One region of the Peribacillus sp. TH27 genome, then DNA from elsewhere that is predicted to be linked to it. Evidence: predicted binding sites of a transcription regulator. Region 1 holds the regulator's gene; the other holds the start of a gene.
What was found. Region 1 encodes Rex, which represses fermentation and respiration genes when NADH is low (regulators of the CRP and FNR family bind a similar motif). Its sites were predicted from a motif close to TTGTGAAATATTTCACAA; they were not measured.
Positions count from the first base shown of each region.

Region 2: the regulator Rex is predicted to act here: its motif matches at 7,013-7,030, upstream of qoxA (cytochrome aa3 quinol oxidase subunit II).

Region 1 covers NZ_JAEKEV010000002.1:2,811,383-2,820,766, forward strand. The annotation lists gene JFU24_RS14795 (ABC transporter permease) at 1-1,026, opposite strand, end outside; gene groL (chaperonin GroEL) at 1,995-3,632, opposite strand; gene groES (co-chaperone GroES) at 3,692-3,976, opposite strand; gene JFU24_RS14810 (CPBP family intramembrane glutamic endopeptidase) at 4,313-5,038, shown strand; gene JFU24_RS14815 (YdiK family protein) at 5,035-5,250, shown strand; gene JFU24_RS14820 (redox-sensing transcriptional repressor Rex) at 5,278-5,937, opposite strand; gene moaC (cyclic pyranopterin monophosphate synthase MoaC) at 5,972-6,481, opposite strand; gene JFU24_RS14830 (ABC-F family ATP-binding cassette domain-containing protein) at 6,612-8,531, shown strand; gene tsaD (tRNA (adenosine(37)-N6)-threonylcarbamoyltransferase complex transferase subunit TsaD) at 8,813-9,384, opposite strand, start outside.
Region 2 covers NZ_JAEKEV010000002.1:2,602,242-2,611,625, forward strand. The annotation lists gene JFU24_RS13920 (DMT family transporter) at 97-954, shown strand; gene JFU24_RS13925 (BA3454 family stress response protein) at 1,269-1,403, shown strand; gene JFU24_RS13930 (YfmQ family protein) at 1,852-2,301, opposite strand; gene qoxD (cytochrome aa3 quinol oxidase subunit IV) at 3,062-3,346, opposite strand; gene qoxC (cytochrome aa3 quinol oxidase subunit III) at 3,348-3,944, opposite strand; gene qoxB (cytochrome aa3 quinol oxidase subunit I) at 3,944-5,890, opposite strand; gene qoxA (cytochrome aa3 quinol oxidase subunit II) at 5,964-6,893, opposite strand; gene JFU24_RS13955 (hypothetical protein) at 8,097-8,354, shown strand; partial or broken gene qoxD (cytochrome aa3 quinol oxidase subunit IV) at 8,383-8,657, shown strand; gene JFU24_RS13965 (hypothetical protein) at 8,616-8,924, opposite strand; gene JFU24_RS13970 (S1C family serine protease) at 9,218-9,384, opposite strand, start outside.

The sequences.
Region 1 (9,384 bases):
AGATATGTAAAGTCTCATATTACCGTTAAACAGATTTACCACGGCAAAGGAAAGCAGATAGCCTATTATACCGGCTACTACTGACATGACTCTGTATTTGTTAAGATATACCTTCTTTATATCTTTTTGGGATATTCCTATTGCTTTCATCACACCGATTTCTCTTAAATCTTCATCAATGGTTGCCAGAAACGTAAGTCTGATACAGAGCGAAGCTATAATAATCAGCAGAACACTGATAAGTATAATGACCATTGCAACTGCCGCATCTGACATGGCATTAAACATCAGAAATATCTTTCCTCCGACTGTAGGACCGTTTGCTGGAAGACCTCCTTCGATATATGCAGTCTGAAGTCCTTGAGAATCCCCGTTTTCATGTAGCTTGAATTCGATCAGATATTCCAGTTCCCCGGCCTGCTTTAAAAGCATTTCATTATAGTCTGCCTGATTAATAACAAACCGTTTCGAAGAAGTAAGGGAAGAGTTCATCTCATAATCTCTTGCATAATCTGAAATGACAAACTCATTCTCATACTCTCCGCTTTTCACCGTAATCGTATCACCTATTTTTAAGTCATATTGTTGCATGAAATAGATTGGAACCGCCACTTCCCCTTCCGGTACATCCAGCTTTTTATTATCCAGATCCAATATAAAATCGAATTTTTTATTCTGTACAACAAATGAAATATCCTGTACAGTTCCAGCCATCGTTTGATTATTGCCGAAATGAATATTACTTCCATCCAAAGTCAGAAGAAACATCGTCTCCTGCATCGCTATATTCTCACGCTGTTCTTCTGTAAATTTATCGATTTCTGCCTGATCAAATTCTCCGGAATGCATCTGCGTAATGTCAGCTGGTACTGCACGTTCCTGCAGGTCCGACATCGACTGAATCAGATTGGCCATGTTATTTATTGCACTAGCTCCCAAAAGAACTGCCATAGCGATAAATACAAATACTGAAATTGTTACAATTTTCTGCCTGACAAAATCATTCTTTACCATCTTTAAAAACAATATTTTTCCTCCTTCTACATAGATAATTTTTTCTATTTTATCCTTGTCTCTATCAATCTTGTTCATTTCTTTAAGGTAATAATTTCCATCAATTTTTGAATTAAAAATGCTCTAAATGAATCTTTTTTAATTTCTTATTTCCAGAACAAGCACTAAGCATGGATGTTGAAAATCTTAATCAATAACCTTTGAAAAAGTATACATGCTGATTTCTTAGTAGACTTGGCCTGAATAATTATGAGAGTACAAAGTAATCATACAAAATGGTATTTATTAGGTAAACCAACTTAAGCCTAATTATTTACTAAGCCCGCAGCCCTATTTTAGTAAGTTGACTATTGGAGGTAATTAGAAAAAATTAATCGAAATGGAAGGAAGGAAGGAAGGAAGTGGAAGGAGTAACAATTGTTTCAACTGCAACTGACAATCACAAAGAGTTAATTGATGAACTAATGCGTACATATGGTCAAGATTTAGGAATTTAATTCAAACATATGGATATACAATCGGTCTAGTAATCTTTATCTATCTTTCTAGCTCGAATTTGGATGATTTCACTTTCAATAAAAGATCCATTCGGAAAATTAATTATCGTTTGAGGCGTATTACTTTTTGCTACTCAATATATAGTTTAATAACCTCTTCACCTACCACAACCTTTCGTCTAGATTTTTTCGTTTTGGGCGTGACCAACTGATATTACACTATATTATTATTGGGATTAATCATGCCTTCTCTACTTGCAGAAGCTGATGTCTCGTCTCACTTGAACAAATTATGGACAGGCTTGGTCATACCGATGATCAGATTACAAAGAATGTATATCTCCATGTAACTCAAGAAATGAAAAAAGAAGCTTCCCATAAGTTTGGTCAACTTATGAGAAGCCTCCATTAAAATCCTCAATGTTAGCAAAATGTTACCATTTCACTCTCAAACCCTTATATATCAAGGGATTGACGGCTTTATTACATCATGCCGCCCATTCCGCCCATGCCACCCATATCAGGCATGCCCATGCCACCAGCGCCAGCAGGTTCTGGTTTGTCAGCAACAACAGCTTCTGTTGTTAAGAACATTGCAGCAACAGAACCAGCGTTTTGTAGAGCTGAACGAGTTACTTTAGTAGGATCCACGATACCAGATGCAATCATGTTAACCCATTCGCCAGTAGCTGCATTGAAGCCAGTTCCAACTGCTTCACCTTTAAGGCGTTCTACGATTACAGAACCTTCAAGTCCAGCATTGTGAGCGATTTGGCGTACTGGCTCTTCGATAGCACGAAGAACGATTTTCACGCCTGTTGCTACGTCGCCTTCCGCTTGAATTTCTGCCACTTTATTGTATACGTTTAGAAGAGCTGTACCACCACCGGCTACGATACCTTCTTCAACAGCAGCACGAGTAGAGTTCAATGCATCTTCAATACGAAGTTTACGTTCTTTTAATTCTGTTTCAGTAGCTGCACCGACTTTGATTACTGCTACACCACCAGCTAATTTAGCAAGGCGTTCTTGTAATTTTTCACGGTCGAATTCAGAAGTTGTTTCTTCTAATTGAACACGGATTTGGTTTACACGAGCTTGAATTTGAGCTGTATCTCCAGATCCTTCAACGATAGTTGTGTTTTCTTTTGTAACAACCACTTTAGACGCACGTCCTAAAGATTCGATTGTTGCAGATTTAAGATCAAGTCCGATTTCTTCAGTGATTACTTCGCCGCCTGTAAGAGCTGCGATGTCTTCAAGCATTGCTTTACGACGATCACCGAATCCAGGAGCCTTAACCGCAACTGCATTGAATGTTCCACGAAGTTTGTTCACAACAAGAGTTGCAAGCGCTTCGCCTTCTACATCTTCAGCAATCAATAATAGTGGTTTTCCTTGTTGAACAACTTGCTCAAGTACAGGAAGGATTTCTTGGATATTCGTTACTTTTTTATCCGTGATTAAGATATATGGATTGTCTAAAACAGCTTCCATTTTATCTGAATCAGTAACCATGTAAGGGGAAGCATATCCACGGTCGAACTGCATACCTTCTACAACGTCCAATTCAGTTGTGAAACCTTTAGACTCTTCGATTGTGATGACGCCGTCGTTACCAACGCGTTCCATAGCTTCAGCAATCAGTTGGCCTACTTCTTCATCAGCTGAAGAGATAGCAGCAACTTGTGCAATCGATTCTTTGTTTTCAACAGGTTGAGAAATGGCTTTTAATTCTGCAATCGCAGTATTAACCGCTTTTTCGATTCCTTTACGGATACCCATTGGGTTAGCACCAGCTGTTACGTTTTTAAGACCTTCACGGATCATTGCTTGCGCTAGAACCGTTGCAGTAGTTGTACCGTCACCAGCTACGTCGTTTGTTTTGCTTGCTACTTCAGCAACCAATTTCGCACCCATGTTTTCGAATGCATCTTCTAATTCGATTTCTTTAGCGATTGTTACACCGTCATTTGTGATAAGCGGTGAACCGAATTTTTTCTCAAGAACCACGTTACGACCTTTTGGTCCAAGCGTTACTTTAACTGCATCTGCAAGTGCGTCCACACCACGAAGCATTGAGCGGCGTGCTTCTTCACTAAATTTAATTTCTTTAGCCATTTATAAGTACCTCCCTAAAATTTTAAGAAAATTTTCGTTCAGTTAAGTATGATGTATAATTAGCCAATAACAGCTAAAATGTCGCTTTCACGTAAAATTAAGTATTCAGTATCTTCGTATTTCACTTCAGTACCAGCATATTTTGAGAAGATAATTAGATCGCCTTGGGCAACCTCTAAAGCAACACGTTCGCCATTTTCAAGAACACGGCCCGTACCAACTGCTACGACCTTACCTTCTTGTGGCTTTTCTTTTGCAGTATCAGGAAGAACAATACCGCTTGCCGTTTTTTCTTCAGATTGAACTAGTTCAATAATAACGCGATCACCTAATGGTTTTAACAAGTGAAACAACCTCCTCATATTCTCTTGATAATTTGCTTTGTGATTATTAGCACTCTTCATCATCGAGTGCTAACACATTTATAATATTAAATAAACCGAGCCTTTTTTGCAAGTATCTTATCGAAAATTTTTTATTAATTTCTGATAAATTCCGGGTATACTACTTTAGGATAATGTTTCTTTTAACAAAGGAGATGAAATGTTCTCTTATGCGTACGTTTAAGTGGAGTTATGTCTCATTATTTGATACCATTTTGGAGTATACGTTTAGAGATTGTCCCCATGTCAGGACCGTTATAAGAGAAATGGCGGACTAAATAAAAGGAGTTTTCATTTTTGAAAAAAGAATATTGGTTCGTCATCATCACTTACATAGCCATGCAATTATCCAGTATTGTTGGGATGCCTATTTTCATGCTGATTGGATCTTTAAGCGAAATGCCTGCTGATGAACTCAAAGTTAAAGCAGCAGCATACTGGATTGTATTCAGCTTTCTCGCAGCTCTAACACTGATTTTAATTTTGATGAGAAAAGATATGAGGGAAAGGATAGACACACGTAATCAAGCTTCAATCCCTACGTCTATATTGTGGGCGATAGCAGGTGTATTTCTGGCACTTATTGCTCAAAGCCTAGCTGGAAGCATTGAACAAATGCTCGGGGTGAAGTCTGAATCTGAAAATACGCAGAATCTTATTTCACTCATATATGAAGTCCCAATGGTCATTTTCGTGACTTCAGTAATTGGACCTATTTTGGAAGAAATCCTTTTCCGGAAAATCATTTTCGGATCACTTAATAAACGCTTTAATTTCTTTATTTCTGCTTTAATTAGCTCAGTTATTTTCGGCTTGGCGCATGGTGAACTCGAACATCTTCTTTTATATTCAGCAATGGGCTTCACCTTTGCATTTCTTTATGCGCAAACCGGTCGTATCCTTGTGTCGATGGTGGCACATATTGCAATGAATACCCTTGTTATCATCCTTCAAGTGTTTTATAGAGATGATATTGAGAAGATGCTAGATACTGCACAGGCCTTTATCGGAGGTTTATTATGAAACGTCGTCAATCACCACTATTTATCGGTATCATCTATGCAGGCTTAGGGGCTCTTTTTACGGCTATCGCAATCCAAACCGTCAATTCAACAGGATGGGGAATCTTTGCCTACATACTCGTACTTATTGCAACTCTTGACTTTGGGTCAGGGTTACGTATGATCATGATGCACTTTAAAATTAAATCCGCAAACAATAAGAAGAAAAAATAAAAAACGCTGCGAAGACGCAGCGTTTTTTTATTCCTCTAATGCAACTTCTTCTACCACAGGATAATGCTTTAAAAAGTAGATGAGGGACTGAAGCTCTACAGCCAGGTCAATGTGGTGAACTCTTATGGACGGCGGTACAGTCAGCCGAGCAGGAGTGAAATTCAATATTCCTTTTATATCAGCTTTAACTAAACGATCGGTTATCGTTTGAGCCACTTGGGCAGGTACTGTCAAAATAGCTGCTGTAATATTATTTTCCTGCAAAAGCGTATCTATTTGGTCCATATGATAGATTGGCACATCAGCTATTCGCTTTCCAACCTTATCTTCAGAAACTTCAAATGCCATTTCAATTTTTGTATTATTATTTTTCAAAAAATTGTAATTTAAAAAAGCGGTCCCTAAATTCCCTACTCCAATTAAAGCGACTTTTGTCAATTCATCTTGATCTAGTGTTTTTCTGAAGAAGGATAGTAAATAATTTACATTATAGCCGTAGCCCTTTTTTCCAAGCGCGCCAAAGTAGGAAAAATCACGGCGAATTGTAGCCGAATCAACTTTTACAGCTTCGCTAAGCTCTGCCGAGGATACTCTTTGTTTACCTGAGGAATGTAAGTTCTTTAAAAATCGATAATATAAGGGCAACCTTTTGGCCGTTGCCTGCGGTATCTTTGGGTCATGGTTCATCGTTCTTCCCCGCCTTCACACATGCTTTTCAAACTTATTCTTCTTTATCTGTTTGATTCAACTGTCTTTTGTAATCGCTACTAGACACCCCACCTGTTTTCTCCACTAAAAATGTAGGCCCGATTACCATTCCTTTATCAATAGCCTTACACATATCGTAGACAGTTAAAGCGGTCACAGATGCAGCTGTTAACGCTTCCATTTCAACACCTGTACTACCTTTTGTCTTGGCTTCTGTTTCTATTTTAAGCCTATAACCTTGTTCTTCTTTTACCCAATCAAAGGCTATATTGACCCCTTGTAGAGAAATAGGGTGACACATCGGGATTATATTGGATGTATTTTTGCTTGCCATGATGCCTGCAACCTGTGCAACTGACAGAACATCACCTTTTTTCATTTTCTGGTTCGTGATTTTTTCATATATTTCATCGTTCAATAAGATACTCGATTGAGCTGTTGCCGTCCGAATGGTTTCAGGCTTCGCACTCACATCAACCATTTTAGCTCTGCCTTGTTCATTAAAATGCGTTAAGTCCCCCATTAATAACCCCTCCTAAATCATACACTATTATTCCACATTATGTAACAGCTTGTTTTTGCTTAGACCTCAGCTGTTGCCGATAATTACTATAATACGTTACACTAACAATAATCAATTGAGGTGAAAATTTATGATTTTATTACAAATCAATCAACTATCCAAATATTACGGAGCTGAACTTATTTTATCAAATATGAAGCTCGAAGTTCAAAATAAAGATCGAATTGCCCTAGTTGGCCGAAACGGCGCTGGAAAATCAACTCTGCTAAAAATCATAGCCGGACAACTTTCCCATGATGGCGGCGAGATCATCAAACCCAAAGGCGTCACTATTGGCTATATGGCACAGGATACAGGTTTAGAATCCGAACTTTCCATTTGGAATGAGATGCAGACTGTATTCAAAGACCTAATAGAGCAAGAGAAAGAACTGCGCCGACTTGAGGCCGAAATGGCCAAACCTGACACTTTTGATAACGAAATACTTTACCAAAAGGTGTTAAATGAATATGACACTTTACAGGTAGCCTTTAAAGAAAAGGGGGGCTATCAATATGAAGCAGATATCCGTTCCGTATTACATGGTCTTCAGTTTGGTGACTTTGACTATTCCACTCTCATTTCCACGTTGAGTGGAGGCCAAAAAACACGGCTTGCATTAGGAAAGCTGCTTTTAAAGAAGCCCGATATATTGATTCTCGATGAACCAACAAACCATCTGGATATCGAAACTCTCTCCTGGCTTGAACAATATTTACAAAGTTACCAAGGTGCTGTACTTATTGTTTCCCATGACCGCTATTTTCTAGATAAAGTTGTAAACCAGGTGTATGAAATTTCAAGAAATAATATGAAAAAGTACTATGGTAATTACAGTTCTTACTTAGAAGGAAAAGCGGAAGATTATGAACGGGACATGAAGCAATTCGAAAAACAACAAGGTGAAATCGAAAAACTGCGTGACTTTGTTCAACGTAATATCACAAGAGCTTCGACCACCAAAAGAGCGCAAAGCAGGCGCAAGCAGCTCGAAAAGATGGACGTATTGGACAGGCCACAAGGTGACGAAAAATCTGCTAATTTTTCCTTCCAAATTGAAAAGCAAAGCGGAAACGAAGTACTTCATCTTCAAAGCTTAGCTATTGGTTATGAAGGGGAAACAGTATCTAATAATATTAACTCTCGGATGACAAAAGGAGAAAGTATTGCCCTTGTCGGTCCAAATGGCGTTGGTAAATCGACGTTATTAAAAACGATTATATCCAAGCTGCCTGCAATTTCTGGCGATTTCCGTTTTGGAACGAACGTCGAGGTCAGCTACTACGATCAAGAACAGGCCAATTTGATTTCTAATAAACGCGTACTAAATGAACTATGGGATGAATATCCCCTTAAACCGGAAAAAGATATCCGCACAGTACTTGGTAATTTCCTTTTTAGTGGAGATGATGTATTGAAAACCGTTTCGACACTAAGCGGTGGTGAAAAGGCACGGCTTGCTTTAGCCAAAATGATGATGGAAAAAGGGAATTTTTTAATTCTTGATGAACCAACGAACCATTTAGATCTCGACAGCAAATTAGTGCTTGAAAACGCTTTGATAGATTATCCAGGAACCATTCTTTTCGTCTCACATGACCGTTATTTTATTAATCGAATTGCAACAAAGGTCATTGAGCTATCCAAAGACGGCAATGAAGAGTTTCTCGGCGATTATGATTACTATGTAGAGAAGAAACAAGAGCAAGCAGAAATTGAAGCACTCGAACAACAAAATAAATCGACCAATGTGGAACTAATCGTCGAAAAGACAAACTACAAAATTGATAAAGAAGCAAAAAAAGCAGAACGCCAGCGAAAACGCCGTATCGAGGAAATCGAGTCAGCCATGGAGCTACTCGAAACTGAAATAAACGAGTATAATGAGCTCCTTTGTGACCCAAACGTCTTCCAAGACCATGAGAAGGTAATGGAAGTTCAGACAAAGCTTGATAAAGCACAGGAAACTTTAGATCAGCATCTTGAAGAATGGGCTGAATTAGAAGAATAAACAATCGGACCGAGTTATTTAACTCGGTCTTTACATGATGTTTTGAAAAGATCGACTCAAAGTTATCCACATTTTTATACACAAACAAGTTGCTACTCAATAGCTACTCAATCTATTTATCCACAATATCCACAGAAACTTATGCACTTATCCACATAACAATTGGTTATACACAGCGGGTTTGAATAATAAAAAAACGTTATCCACAGAATATTCTATTTTTTTTAAAACATTATAAAAAAGACAGGATACCGAAGTTTGGTCTCCTGCCTTTTTTATCGTTAGAAAACTTCTAAATCTAAGCCGGGGTTTCCGTTCAAATCTAACCCAGAGCGCTTTCCTTTTTCAAACATGACACTTGCAGCTGCACCAATCATTGCTGCATTATCCGTACAAAGGTATAAAGGGGGAATAGAAATATCCATTGGTAAATCCATAAAGGCTTCAGTTAGTGCTTCCCGTAGGCCTTTATTAGCGGCAACACCACCTGCAAGTAACACCTGTTTCACATCATATTCCTTAGCAGCTTTTACAGCTTTTGTCACAAGTACCTCTATGACGCTTGCTTGGAAACTTGCGGCCAAATCTTTAGGATCAATTTTTTCTCCACGTTGTTCTGCATTATGCAAAGTGTTAATTACAGCTGATTTCAACCCACTGAAAGAAAAGTCATAGCTGCCATCCAGCCATGCCCGAGGCAGTTTCAAAGATGGTGAACCCTCTTGTGCAAGCCTATCGATATGAGGACCGCCTGGATAAGGAAGTCCTAAAGTTCGAGCTACTTTATCATATGCCTCTCCTGCTGCATCGTCCCGCGTCTCCCCTATTACTTTAAAGGAACCGGGCTCCTCTA
Region 2 (9,384 bases), 210 kb from region 1:
TATAGAAAAAAATATCTAATCTGTCAATCATACTTTTTTAATTTAGTTTGATTCCTACATGTATTCAGCTTAAAATGTAGAAGAAGTTTATCCTACATGAAGGAAGAGATTAAAGCAATGTGGATCTTTGCAGCACTCATCACCAGTTTGTGTTTCGGAATCAATAACAGCATTTTTAAATGGAGTAGCGGAAAGGGTTACTCAAAGGTACATATCCAATTTTTCTTTTATTTTGTAGCTTTTATTTTGTCCATAATTTATGGAGTACTTGTGGATGGTTTGAACCTGAACTTGCTTTCTATCATGCTGGGTGCAGCAATTGGTGTACTGAACGCTAATGGAAATATCCAGATGGCAAGCGCCTTTGAAAAAGGTCCGGCAAGTTTGACATCCCCACTAATTGCAGCGAATGCAATATTCCCCATTCTCTGTGCAGCATTAATTTTTCACGAACATATTTCTTCCTTGCAGTGGAGTGGAATAGCCTGCATGCTTCTCGCTACCTTAGTCATTCAGTATACACCTAATGCTAAAGGTAATCATCAATATTTACCTTGGATTATGCACACTTTATTTTCCATTTTATCTTTTGGTGTGCTCGGCATCTTAATGACGACATCAACACGTCTTCATTTAAACTCCCTTGATATTCTAGTATCAATGTATGGGGGCGGAACTCTTTATCTTCTTTCGGCTTTGGCCTTTAAGAATGAAAAAATCAAGCTACAAGAAGTTAAAATTGGTTCCTTAGTAGGTTTTTTAAGCATCATAGCCTATGGATGTTATTTCTTTGCGTTGAATACCGGCATCGCAAGCATCATTTTCCCTGTCGTCAGCCTAAACTGTTTAGTGGTCGTATTTGCTGGATGTTATTTATTCAAAGAAAAACTAAAATCCTATCAAATTGCCGGCGTATTTGCAGCCTTAATCGGAATTATCTTAACCAAAATTTGAATAATAAATTTTCTAAAACAACCTGCCTGTTATGCAAACTAGCCAGGTTGTTTTTATTTGGGAAATAGGGTCTGACCCCTACACAACAAGCCTTTAACACTGATACAACAATCTTTATGCACATACAAAATCTCGGGAAATGGGGTCTGGCCCCAAAAAGTGTTGACATTTCTTTTTAAATATCAGATAATTATGAATATTAAATCTTCACATTCGTTGCTTTCGAAATGTTTGAAAAATATTCATCTTTGGGAATAAAAGAAGTACGTACAATACTCCCATTTAATACTGAATTAAGAAAGGAAAGATGCATAATGGTAAAAGTTACAGTAACAGTTGATTTCCAAGGAAAATCTTATCAAACTAACGTCCTTACTAAACCAGGTACTAATCAAGAAGAAATTTTACAACAAGCCCTTCATCAAGTGGAAAAACAATGGAAAGCATAAAAAAGCAGGCTTCGTTTTAGAAACCTGCTTTTTTTATTACCTTTTCAGATGTAATTTACCTAAATTACTTTTTACATGCACTTATACTAATAAACAAATTAACCCTTTTCAATACTGTTTTATTTATGTACTTCTATTGTTTTATTATCCTAATGCATTTTTTTGAATTTTTTCTATTCGAAGAACCCCTCGATTTCAATCCCCCCCACTTTTAATTATTTTTTCCATATGATACTAATATAAAGACGTCAGTTTGTGAACGCTTTTACACTCAATCTGAATAACTAGTAATTTAGTATTTTCAATAAAGAAGGAAAGAAAGGTCCCTAAATGAACAGGGCTTTATTAACTATAACTTTTACCATCGAATAAAAAAATGGATTACACAATAAATAATTTTAGAAAAAAAGACAGTCTTTTTAAAGACCGTCTTTTTTTTATGTTCCTTTTAAACAAAATCCCTTATTACTGGCATAGAACGTTCTTGCAGGCTATCGGAAAGCAAACTATACGCAACTAACTTCTTCTTGTACTGTTTGACTACATCCACGTGGTCGTTGTAAATGTACACAAGTAACCTAACATCCTTTTTGCCTCTTTTAGTATCAATGACTAATGGGGTCCCACTGTTTTCTGGATGTAAAAACAATTGCTCGTTCCCTGGAAATATATGATTTTTTTTCAAAAATTTAGCTTCATTAAAATAATTAATAACTTGAATTTTATCTTCACCTTCCAAGCGTTTTCCGTCAAAGGTTACGATGCAATTCGCGTCACTAAGTTCTGAATGCAGTTTAAATTTGCTTATAATCCAATTCACTGCATCGGTTGGAAGACAGGTAACTAATAGCTTAACCAAGCTTATGAGAATTGTTAAAATCAAAACAGGCAATGTCATATTTCATCATCTCCGCTAAGTTCTAAATTAATTATTATATCCCTTATTATATCAAAGGGGGCGGACAGTATTTCTTTGAAGATGTGACCGTTCTATTAACGTTTCACTTATTGTGAAACGTTGTACTTAAACAAACGGGTTCTTGAAGAAGGGCACTAAAGATACGAAGACGTAGATTAATGCTTAACCAGTCTAAAACGTACACAGTATAGTAGAAATTAAGGAAATTATAGAAGCCACTAAATTATTTTAACGGCTTGTTGCTTTCTTTTTTATATAAAAGGATGATTATTATTCTCTTCAAAACCCGGAAGAATCATTAAAGGCATTACCATTACCCTCTCCTCCAAATGAATCTAAGGTAAGCCCGTCGATAATCCGATCAAACAGTAAAAGACCCAATAAAGGGGCCGCTATCTCGTCCTAGAAATAATGAGCAATGATCAGGGTAAAAACTCAACATTTATTATTTAAATTATTATGAAAAAAGATGTTTTTTTTGAAGATTCCTCGAATTTTCAAGGAATTCTTGTGTATAACGAATCTAGCTCCTATCTTCTTACCCATATTTTCTACCATTCCCTGTAAATAAAACATTCTGAAATGGTTATACTAAACTTAATTGGTTCATCTTCATCCTTCATAACAATACAAATTTCTATGATGAAGTGAATATAATGATATATAAATTCCAAAACTTACTATAATTAAATACAAAAAAACTGGGCGTCATCAAGACGCCCAGTTTTGTAGGAATGGATTATTGATATCCCCAAATCATTGTTAGCATTGTACCGAAAATTGTAACCAATGCAACAAACAATCCGTAATAAACGTTTGTGTAAATCGATGCTTTATCCTCAGACTCTCCTGCATGCATGAACATTACCAATTGAAGTGCTGCTTGCATGAAGGCTGTAACAAGTAGGATGATCATTGCCATTTTAAGTGAGAGATCAAACACTATAACTGATAGTGCAACCAAAGTCAGGATTAGTGAAAAGGCAAATCCCATAACTTGGCCCCGTGGGAATAATTGTTTCATATTACATCATTCCTTTCAGGTAGACGAAACTGAAGATGAAAATCCAGACAACGTCTAAGAAATGCCAGTAAAGAGAAAAGATGAAAGCTTTGTTTGCTGTTTCTGGAATCAGACCGCGTTTTTTAACCTGCAGAATGATGAATGTTCCCCAGAATAAACCAAGTGTAACGTGAGCTCCATGCGTACCTAGTAACGTAAACAAACTAGATAAGAAAGCACTTGTTTGAATCGTTGCTCCTTCATGTACATACTCCACGAATTCATAGATTTCGACTCCCAAAAAGCCTAAACCAAGAATTAGAGTAATAACGAAGAAACTAAGCATCGCTTTCTTACTACCAAGTCTCATTGCATTGATTCCAAGTCCAATGGTAAAACTACTAGTTAAAAGAAAAATTGTTTGAAGCATTAGGGTTGGTACTTTAAAAAGGTGTTCCCCTGTTGGACCATTTCCAGTACCGTTAACTAATACAAAATAAGTGGCGAACAGTGTAGCGAAAAGAGCTATTTCTGCTCCTAGGAAAATCCAGAACCCAAAAATCTTTAAGCGATTTTCTTCCGTGCTATATTCTAGTGGCAGCGAGTTATCTATTTTCATTACTTAGCACCTCGCAATTTATTTTCAGTTTCTTCAATCTCTTCAACGGAGATATAACGTCCGTGATCTTTTTCGAATGAACGGTGAGCCATACAAGCAAAGATACCAAGTGTTGCAATGATTGCAATGATCCACATGCTGAATACCATTGCAAAGCCCCAAACGAAGAAGATACAGCTCATGATAAACGGCACGCCACTGTTATTTGGCATATGAATCTTTTCTACTTTACCGCCAAATAATTTAAAGCCCTTTTTCTTAGAATCCCAGAATGCTTCTGTAGAATCAACTGTAGGCACAATTGCAAAGTTATATTCTGGTATTGGTGTATGAGTAGCCCACTCTAGAGAACGTGCATCCCATGGATCGTTTGAAATATTTCTTGATGCATAACGAGTACTCCAATAGATGTTGTACACAATAAGCGCGAACCCTATTGCTAAGCCAATCGCTCCAACGAAAGAGAGCATATTCAATGGACCATAGCCTGTTGATTCAGAGTACGTATACATACGACGTGCTTGCCCATCCAAACCAGTGATGAACATCGGGAAGAATGTTACATTAAAGCTGATTGTAATGAACCAGAACGACCATTTCCCAATTTTTTCGCTCAACATGAAACCAAACATTTTTGGCCACCAGTACGTGAAACCAGCAAGTACGGCAAATACAGTACCAGGGATTAAAACGTAGTGGAAGTGAGCTACTAAGAACATTGTATTATGGTATTGGTAGTCAGCACTTGCCATGGCAAGCATAACCCCTGTTACCCCACCGAGCGTGAAAATCGGAATGAAAGCTAGAGAGTATAACATTGGAACAGTAAAAACGATTTTACCTTTCCAAAGCGTGAACAACCAGTTGAAAATCTTAACACCGGTCGGAACGGCAATTGCCATCGTGGTAATCGAGAAGATACCATTAACCATTGCACCGTGACCCATTGTATAGAAATGGTGAGCCCATACAACGAAAGATAGAGTAGAAATAGCTACCATAGAGATAACCATCGAATTATATCCGTACAGGTTACGACGTGCAAAAGTTGAAATGATTTCACTGTAAATACCGAATGCCGGAAGAATAACTATATAAACTTCAGGATGTCCCCAAACCCAGAACAAGTTTGCCCAAAGCATATCGCTACCGCCATTGGCCATCGTAAAGAATTGAGTTCCGAATAGACGATCCATTGTCATCAACGCAAGTGCCACTGTCAATACAGGGAAAGCGAAAACGATAATGAAGTTTGTGATCAAGATAGACCATGTGAACATTGGCATTTTCATTAAGTTCATACCAGGTGCTCTCATTTTCAAGATGGTTACGATAAAGTTGATACCAGTCAGTAATGTACCGATACCAGCTATTTGAATTGCAATCGCGTAATAGTTCGAACCTACTGATTCACTGAAATCGTTACTTGCCAGCGGGAAGTAAGATGTCCAACCTGCATCAGGAGAACCACCGACTACGAAAGAGATGTTAAATAGCATTGCCCCCATGAAGAATAACCAGAAGCTTACTGCGTTTAGACGTGGGAATGCTACGTCACGCGCTCCAATTTGTAATGGTGTAACAATGTTCATTAACCCAATGATAAATGGCATAGCCATGAACAGAATCATGACGACCCCGTGTGTTGTAAATATTTCATTATAATGCTGTCCATCCAACAAACCGTTATCAGGCACAGCCGTTTGAGCACGCATCATGATAGCATCGGCGCCACCACGGAAAAGCATAAGTAGTGCTGACAAGATGTACATGATACCAATACGTTTATGGTCAACCGTTGTTAACCACTCACGCCATAAGTAACCCCATTTTTTAAAATAGGTAATTCCGGCAACAACCGCAATCATGGTTAAGCCAATGGCAACCATGGATGCATAAATTGCAGGACTTGGATGAGGTACGGCAAATCGATCAAAGTAATCCATACTTTTGTGACTCCTTTCAGGAAAATATTCCTTATCTTGTAAACCTAGTTGTTTTATCGAACGAAATTAATTCTTAGTGATCATGATTCATGTTGCTGTGTTCTGAATGTTCCTCGTGTGAATCTTTGGAATCATTTTCTTCAGTATCAGAAGATCCGTGGTCATGACCAGCATGTTCCCCTTCAGGAGCTGGAGAAAACTCTAAGTGAGTTCCAGTGTAAGTGGATTGTCCCACATGACCAGGTTCTAATAATTTATTGAATTTTTCCTCAGTAAGCGGTTTAGCAGTAGCTTTAATTTCATCTACCCACTTATCGTATTCTTTTGCAGACAGTACATTAACGTTGAACGTTTGCTGAGCAAAACCTGAACCACTGAAGTTTGAATTTCGACCCATATACTCTCCTGGTACATCAGCTGCTAAGTGCAACGTGTTAACCATGTCCGACATCGCGTATTTTTGTCCTCCAAGTTGTGGAATCCAGAAACTAGAGATTGGTCCGAATGAATAAAGTTTAAATTCAATTGGTCGGTTAGTCGGTAAAAACAGATAGTTAACTGTTTCGATATCTTCTTCCGGATAACTAAAATGCCACTTCCAGTTAGAAGATGAAGCATAAATAACTAACGGTTCTTGCTCTTGGTATCCTTTAGGTGTTGCCTCAACTTCATTTGTTGTTTTAACAGTAACAACTGATAGGAAAGCGACGATTAAAATTGGGATCGCAACCCAAATTATTTCAAGAACCTTACTTCCTTCAATATGAGGTGGTTCATAATCATCACGCTGTTTGGAAGCACGATATTTCATTATCATGAAGATATACAGTACAATAACGACAAGAACGACAAAGGCCATTGTCCATATCGAAATCATAATAACATCTGCTTGTGTTGCAGCTACTGGCCCTTTAGGGTCCAAGACCATTAATGGGTTATCGCAACCGGTTAGCACAGTGGCAATAGTAAAAAGTATAGTTAATAAAGCCCATTTTATTTTCATAGTACTACCCCTTTCTTACATAATAAAATTCCTATTGGTAATTATTCGGACAAAGTGTTACCATGTTCACAAACCCCGACATACCAATATTAATCCCAAGTGTATAAAAAGACAATACAAAGTGACATCTGTCACATAAAGTTCATGAAAGAGCAGTAAGAAGATGGTAACTGAACTGAAATGTTCGAAAATCTTTATGAAATGAAATATAATAAATGTTTAATATCTTACTTACGGAGAATTCGCTTAGTTAGTGAGGATTTGCAAGTATCCCCGGTTTATTTTCCATATAATGTTACTTTAATATAATGAATTTTCACATTATATTCTTCCTCGTACATTACTCAAGACCTGATTTAAATTACCGAATATTCAGAATTTTATTACCTCTCCTGTTAAGAAGATAGCTATCAATGGAATCGTTATTGGATGTTGATGGTATCCAGGATTAAAAACGAATTTTTCTCACTCGACCATGGACTCGGTAACGGCATTGTATATGATGTTGTGTTCCCTGCTTCATTACACTTGTCGTACAACACTTGCCCTTATATATATATATATATATATATATATAAGGAAACAAAGAGTGTGAAATGAACATTTTGATCCTTTATGATGCCTACTTGAATGCCTTTCTAGGACATTTGCTGTGGCACATTTAGCCATTCTAATAGGCTTGGTTAAAATAGGGGAAAGGAAAATGGGGGCTTGTACTCTATAATCGGGTTAATCTTATTTAAGAACAATAATAATATATGATTGGTAATCAGGTTCCGTCTTCTCGCAATACTTATTGCCCTGTCAGTATTACTTTTCCTAAACTGCTGTTTAGTCCTGTCCTCCTATTTTTGCGGGAGCAGGCTATTTGTGTTTTGTAATTATGAATGGGGCATGAAAAAGGATATCCTTTCACACCTCAAAATTTATAAAGTGACCAGGGGGCAGGCCGTTTCCCCACATGTTACTTCAAGCGCATTAGTCCATTCACTTTTCTGGAATTCCTCCACCTACGAATAAAGGAAACTCACTACTTAAATATCCAATTTTGACAACTGCATCCCTTTTGTTTCTTTTATTATATGCACATAGAAAACCACGAAAAATGGACCTTTTTAAAGTGTCCATTTTTCGTGGTATAGTTCAGAGTTCAGAATGTAGAGTTAGAACTTTTCATTCAGGAATGTAGTGAGTTTGGTGTGGATGGCCAAGCTATGTTGTATGTACACATATTCTAAATCAACTGGATTTGGATCATTGAATATGCTTTCATTGTTGGAGCACTTGTTTACTAGTTGGTTACGCTTTAATCGTGTACAACCTACTGCCATGCCCAAGAAATATTTCAAGCGATTCTTTGAATACGCGTTCTCTAGAGTGGTCTACTCTCTGTTCCCAGTTCCAGAATACAACTTCACTATCGTACCGACAGCTGATTCTTCACTAGCATTCCGGATGTAGCTTCATCTACCTGAAAGGAAATTTGAGTATGAAACAGTTATTTCCACGTGGACATGTAATGGGGTTCATATTCTCCATGGTTCTTACAGCCGTGGCTCTTGGTGTTGATATATATGACCTTTCTTTCAGAACAGGAATGATAGTCCTTATAGAAGCTTCATTCCTGCAAGTAGCGAACAACTAGTTATGTTCATGCATGTTTGTGAATCTGATGATAAGAAGGCCATCTATACAAACGTTTATTACCCTCTATTAATTGCTTTAGTTACTGAATTCGGTACTTCTTTTTGTTTTAACTTTTGAATTTATTTTTATGATTTTAGTTGTTTCCGGTACAACTCTTTCACCCTTATGTGTGTTCATCACCATTTCTTCTGTCAGGACAAAAAATATACCAACTAGGAAAATGGCAGCTGCGCTTAATGTAATGGCCATTCCAACAGCAGTTAAAATATAATCCTTATTGTAATCGCTTACAAATAAACTTAAAGCAAAAATAATAATTCCGATTACACAACCTGTGCCTGATACCCACTTCACTGCATCTAACATCTTCTGATTAGCTTCCATTATTTCATCCCCTTTCTTTCTATTTTATGACATTTCACAAATTTGTCAAACTTTTTATAATTTTCAATATATTCACAATGAAAACCTTGACAAATTAAAGTGATTACAACTCACTTTTAGGTATTCAAGACTATATGGAAAATAAACCAAATAGTTAAAATACACTACCTATTTTTCCGATAATATCCATTTTTATACTATCATTTATTTTTTATTATTTACCCAAATATTTTATCGACTCATTAGCTATAAAAATGACTCCTGCCAATTGCTCAGGAGTCATTTCTCTTTTTTTATGAATTTTGTAACGTAATCGTTAAGGTTTTCTCTTCATTACCTCGATACACTTTAACTTTTACTTTGTCGCCAATTTTCTTATCTGTGTATAGATGTTTCCTTAATTCAGCAGAGGTACTAATTTTCGTTCCATCAATCTCTACAATGATATCCTGTTGCTTAA